One region of the Lysinibacillus sp. IITD104 genome, then DNA from elsewhere that is predicted to be linked to it. Evidence: riboswitches for the same ligand, from Rfam matches in the RefSeq annotation. Region 1 holds a riboswitch; the other holds the start of a gene.

What was found. Region 1 has a riboswitch for thiamine pyrophosphate ahead of V1L66_RS11160 (ABC transporter substrate-binding protein). Riboswitches for the same ligand answer to the same signal wherever they lie in the genome.
Region 2: another riboswitch for thiamine pyrophosphate. It lies ahead of thiM (hydroxyethylthiazole kinase); the one in region 1 lies ahead of V1L66_RS11160 (ABC transporter substrate-binding protein).

What each region holds. Positions count from the first base shown of each region.
Region 1 is NZ_JBAHYH020000001.1:2,198,685-2,201,863, forward strand. Features, by position in the region: gene parC (DNA topoisomerase IV subunit A) at 1-941, shown strand, start outside; TPP riboswitch at 1,050-1,160, shown strand; gene V1L66_RS11160 (ABC transporter substrate-binding protein) at 1,315-2,310, shown strand; gene V1L66_RS11165 (thiamine-binding protein) at 2,312-2,602, shown strand; gene V1L66_RS11170 (ABC transporter permease) at 2,602-3,179, shown strand, end outside.
Region 2 is NZ_JBAHYH020000001.1:1,276,993-1,280,171, forward strand. Features, by position in the region: gene thiE (thiamine phosphate synthase) at 1-152, opposite strand, end outside; gene thiD (bifunctional hydroxymethylpyrimidine kinase/phosphomethylpyrimidine kinase) at 142-966, opposite strand; gene thiM (hydroxyethylthiazole kinase) at 954-1,721, opposite strand; TPP riboswitch at 1,807-1,904, opposite strand; gene mbcS (acyl-CoA synthetase MbcS) at 2,096-3,179, shown strand, end outside.

The sequences.
Region 1 (3,179 bases):
TGCCAAGTGAAGAGGTTGTCGTAACAGTAACGAAGGATGGTTATATTAAACGTACATCCACACGTTCTCATGCCGCTTCAAATGGGCAAGATTTTGCCATGAAGGATTCAGATTATTTATTGTATGAAGCAAACTTAAATACACAGCACCATCTATTGCTGTTCACAAATCGAGGCAATTATATTTATCAGCCTGTTCATGAGCTGCCTGATATACGCTGGAAGGATCTCGGCCAGCATATTTCAAGTATTGTGCCAACAGGGGAAGATGAATCCATTATTGCGGTTTATGGCTTCGAAACATTTGAACAGCCAAATACGTATGTCTTCACAGCCACAAAAGATGGCCAAATTAAGCGCTCACCACTCGCAGACTATGCGGTAACACGTTATTCAAAGCCAATTAAAACGATGAACGTCAAGGCTGGTGATGCGATGATCTATGCATCGTTTGTAACAGATGACGTGGAGCTAATGCTCACAACGGATACAGCCTATGCGATTCGTTTCCCGATGGAGGAATTACCAGTTACAGGTGTGAAAACAGGCGGTGTGAAAGGGATCACACTAAAAGATGGAGAAGCCTTAGTTGGAGTCAATGTGTTACAGCCTGATGTAACCCAATATGTAGTCATTGTGACACAGCGTGGGGCCGTGAAGAAAATGAATGTCGCTGAAGTTGAAGTAGCAAGTCGTGCAAAACGTGGACTAAAAGTATTAACAGAGTTAAAAGCAAACCCTCACCGAATTGTGGCAGTTGTTCAAGCAACAGACGAGGAGCAGGTTGTGATTGAAACTGAAAAAGGTGTTCAAGAGGTGATTGACGTACAGGCATTATCTCGTGCGGATCGCCATTCCAATGGTTCATTTAAAGTGGATATTGCAACAGATGGAGCAATTTCTCATGTTTTAACAGCCAAAAAAGAACAGAAACCAAGCTAAATGCATGCCCAGTCTCTAAGGAGTGCTGGGCTTTAAGCTTATTCAAAAAATAGCACCTTGTCATTTAAGTGAAACTATGGGTATAATAATCATCGAAAAGTTCATAGCGAAAGAATGTAGGGGGGCTAGTAATTGCTAGCTGAGATTGTGTCCGATAGACGCTGACCCTTTGAACCTGATTTGGCTCGTACCAGCGTAGGGAACATCTATTCAAAAAAGCAAAGTTTTGAAGATTGATTGCAATACGTCTGGGAGGAATCCTAGGCGTTTTTTTATGTTTTCAAGCAACAGCTTGCCAACATTGTATACGCTTTCTTCTGGTGACAACATTCATTCATGAACACTTTCATATTACAAACTGGGAGGCTTTCGCATGAAAAAATGGTTATTTATTCTATTCGCAGCACTATTGACATTAGTAGGCTGCAGTGACAAGGGTGACAAGCAGGCTGCTGACAAGCTGAAAAAGGTGTCTGTGGTACTGGATTGGACGCCGAATACAAATCATACAGGACTATATGTTGCCAAAAAACTCGGTTATTTTGAGGAACAGGGCTTAGATGTTGATATTATCATGCCTGGTGAGGCGGGTGCAGATCAGCTTGTTGCTTCTGGAAAGGCGGATTTTGGCGTGAGCTATCAGGAAGGCATAACACAGGCACGAGTACAGGATGTGCCGCTGGTCTCAATCGCAGCTATTATACAGCATAATACATCTGGCTTTGCCTCTATTGCTTCAAAGGGCATTAAATCGCCAAAGGATTTTGAAGGAAAAACCTATGGTGGTTGGGGTGCGCCATTAGAGCAAGCCGTTTTACAATCACTAATGCAGACGGAAAATGCAGATATTAACAAGCTAGATATCGTCAATGCAGGCGATTTAGATTTCTTCACAATGATGGAAAAAGATATTGATTTTGCTTGGATTTATTATGCATGGACTGGTATTGAAGCTGAGCTGCGTGGGGAAAAGATCAATATGCTATATCTTACAGATTATAGTGATCAATTGGATTATTATACGCCAGTTTTAGCTACAAATGAAAAAATGATACAGGACAATCCTGATGTTGTGAAAGCCTTTGTGGCAGCTGCATCGAAGGGCTATGAATACGCAATTGAAAACCCAAGTGAAGCGGCTGATATTTTAATCGAAGCAGCTCCTGATTTAGATAAAGCGTTAGTGCATAAAAGTCAGGAGTGGCTGGCCGATAAATACCAGGACGATGCCAAGCAATGGGGAGAGCAAAAGCTTTCTGTGTGGGAAAATTATGCGAAATGGATGTCTAGCAATCAAGTACTAGAGGGCGAATTTGATGCGAAAAAAGCCTTTACTAATGATTTCTTACCTAAAAAGGAGGCCAAATAAGATGGCAAATTCATTAATCAGTGTACAAATCATTCCGAAGACAGAGAAATATGAAGATGTTATACCATATGTCGATGCAGCAATTGCGGTTATCGATGCTTCTGGGGTGAAATATGAGGTACATCCATTGGAAACAACGATGGAGGGTGAGCTGTCAACATTGCTTCAAATCATTGAAAAAATGAATGACAAGATGATTGAGCTTGGTGCCATTAATGTCATTACACAAGTCAAAATTTTATATCAGCCAACGGGTATTACGATGGATACATTAACGGAGAAATATCAGTAATGAAACGTGCATTACAGAAGGGAAGGACGATAATTTTTATCGCCTTCCTCTTATTCATATGGGAACTAATCGTGCGTATGGCTGAAGTTCCACATTGGTTATTACCCGCGCCAAGTAGTATTTTGTCGGAGGCCCTCCAGTCATATCATACCTTTCTACCACATGCATTCGCTACGGTGCAATTAGCCCTACTAGGTTTGGCCATTGGCATTGCTTGTGGGCTAACGGTGGCAGTAGTGTTGCATCGGTTTACATTTATTCGAGAGCTGTTTTATCCAATTCTTATTATGTCGCAAAATGTTCCTATTCTTGTCTTGGCACCACTGCTTATTATTTGGTTTGGCTTCGGCTTATTACCGAAGCTTATCATTATCTGTCTTGTGTGCTTTTTCCCGATTGTCATTGCGGCAATGGATGGATTCAGGCAAACAGCACCTGAGTTAAAGCATTATTTTGCCATGGTTGGTGCTACAAAGGCACAAACCTTTTGGAAGCTAGAATGGCCTCATGCCTATCCTGCTATTTTTTCAGGCGTTAAAATTGCGGCTACATATAGTGTGATGGGGGCTGTCATTGC
Region 2 (3,179 bases), 920 kb from region 1:
AGATCAGTTAATGCATGAGGGCCTTTTTCACGAAATTGAAACATTGTAATGCCTGCTTGTAAGGCTTTTTCTAGGATATAGATAGGTTGTTGTTGAGGAGACACGTTGCTGGTACCCATAATAAAATAAAGCTGCAAATCCTCACGTTTCATGAATCATCACCTCACAGGCATCCTTATACTGTTGGTAAGCAAAATGATTAGTGGGTCCATGACCATTTCCAATCGATAAATCATACATAATTGCTAATTGGATAAACTTTTTAGCTTCAATAATAGCTTCTTCCATAGCAAATCCTCGCCCAAGAAAAGCAGTAAGTGCTGCCGAAAATGTACATCCAGTACCGTGCGTATTTTTTGTTTGGATTCGAGGAGACTGCATCGAAAAAGAAGGTCCATTTTTGATAAATACGTAATCAATAGCATAAAGTGGATTTGCTAAATGACCACCTTTAATGATGACACATTGTACACCTAGCTGTAACAAGCTTTGAGCTACGTCTTTTATGTCTTCAAAATGCTGAATAGTTCTCCCTGTAAGTGTCTCTGCTTCGGGTATGTTGGGCGTAACAACCGTAGCAAGTGGTAGTAAAGTTGAGCATAAGGCATTGATAGCTTCTTGCTGTAATAGGCTTTCTCCTCCTTTTGCGATCATCACTGGATCAACAATCAGTGGAATGTTTAGCTCACCGATCATGCGTGCAATGGCTTTGATAATATCTGCCGAATAAAGCATTCCTGTTTTAATCGCAGCTATTGGAAAATCTTCTACTAAGGCTTCAAATTGTTTTTTTATAAAGGAAACGTCAATTGGACAAACACCTGATACACCCAATGTATTTTGTGCAGTTAAAGCAGTAATCACAGAAGTACCAAACACTTCTAATTCCTGAAATGTTTTTAAATCAGCCTGTATACCTGCACCGCCCCCACAATCTGAGCCGGCGATTGTCGTTACAATATGCATGAAGTTGCACCATCCTTTGACAAACGATGTATAGCATTGAGGAAAGCTATTTGAAAATCACCAATGTCTGCAGTAAATGCTGATGCTAGTACACCTGCTTTTTTATAGTAAGTTAGGGTCTCCGTTAATTGTTGGTAAGGGCTATGGCTTACACTATAGGCTGCACCACAAATTGCGCTAAGTAAACAACCTGTACCCGTAACTTCTGTCATTTGTGGATGACCACCAGCGATCCATTGGCTATGCTTGCCATCAGTTATAAAATCACGCTCTCCCGTTACAATAACAATGCATTGATAGCGTTGAGCTAATGATGTGGCTTCTACTTCCATTGCGATAGTGCCTTGCCCACTATCGACGCCTTTTTGTTGCCAATCTACACCAGCTATTGCTGCAAGCTCGCCGAGATTACAGCGAATCACGGCAAATTGTATGTTCTCAAGTAAGTTTCTTACGGTTTCCTTACGATAAGTTGTGGCTCCAACTCCGACAGGATCTAAAATAACAGGAATACCAAGTGCATTGGCTTTTATACCTGCTAATAACATGGCACTTTTTGTGCGATCATTGAGTGTTCCGATATTAATTAATAATGCTTGAGCAATCGCTACCATTTCCTCTACCTCTTGACAGTCATCGGCCATTACTGGTGAAGCACCTATCGCTAATAAACCATTTGCTTGAAAATTTGCCACTACATAATTGGTGATGCAATGGATAAGTGGTTGCTGTTGACGAATTGTTTGAAAAATCATTGTAGTCCTCCTTTTGGGATGGACGTAAGCATGCAAAAAAGGCCCTTTTTGTGTAAAAATGCACGAAAAAGAGCCTTTCATCTGAAAAAACGATGTTATTGCTCCCTACGTCAGTATTAACTAACAGGTTCAAAGGGTCAGGTTTTACCTTCTCAACTCTTACGAGTCCCCCTGCAATCTTGCTTATAGTTGACCAAAATGTACCATACTTTTCATTTGTATTCAATAGCAAGTTTTCCTATGGATAAAATGTGACCGATGCCATATAGGAGAGTATGATAGTTGTCATGACTTTACCGAAATCAAGCACAAACCATTGAAAATGCTGAAAAAAGAGTTTTATAATGTGTCATAGCAAAAGGGAGGCAATTGCCATGAAAAGACAAGATTTAATTGCACCAGAATGGTATAACATAGCAGAGGAAATTGAAAAATATGCTCAGGATGCAACCAAAAATGCTTTAATCATTTATGAAGAAAACCAAGACATCCAATGTATTACATATGCACATTTATTGGAAAAGGCAAATCAAGCAGCACATGTTTTCACCAAGCAAGGCTTAAAGAAAGGTGATGTCATTTTAGTGATGGTCCCACGCTCTGTGGAAGCATATATTGTATATATTGCTGCATTGAAAGCGGGTTTAACCATTATTCCAAGTTCTGAAATGTTAAGAACAAAGGATATTGAGTATCGAATTCATCATGCAAATGCTAAAGCAGTTATTGCATTTGAACCCTATATCGAACAGTTTGATCAAGTGGGAAATTTACAAGGCTTACTGCAATTTGTCATAGGAAATGCGCACAAACCTTGGCAAAACATACTTGAAAAGATGCATAATCAACCTACAACCTACATAAATCCTATCCCAACAAAAAGCACAGACAATGCATTTTTAGCCTATACAAGTGGAACAACAGGAAATCCCAAAGCAGCAGTGCATACGCATAGTTGGGGCTATGCACATTTACGAACAACAGCACCACATTGGATGGGTGTACAAGAAAATGATATTGTTTGGGCAACTGCAGCACCAGGATGGCAAAAATGGATATGGAGTCCGTTTCTAGCTATTTTAGGTAGTGGTGCTACTGCATTTGTCTACAAAGGTAAATTCGATGCAGCTTCTTATCTAGCATTGCTTGAGAAATTCAAAATTAATGTACTATGCTGTACACCAACTGAATATCGTTTTATGGCAGCGCTTGAAAATTTACATGAATATGATCTAAGTGCCATTCGCCAAGCCGTATCAGCTGGTGAGCCATTAAATAGTGAGGTCATTAAAGTATTCTTGGAAACATTCAAATTACAAGTACGAGATGGCTATGGACAAACGGAAAATACATTATTGGTGGGCACAATGGTAGGGATGGAAGCAAGAGTTGGCTCTATGGGGAAACCTACTCCCGGCAACACTGTTGAAATTATTAATGATTTGGGCAAACCCGTTA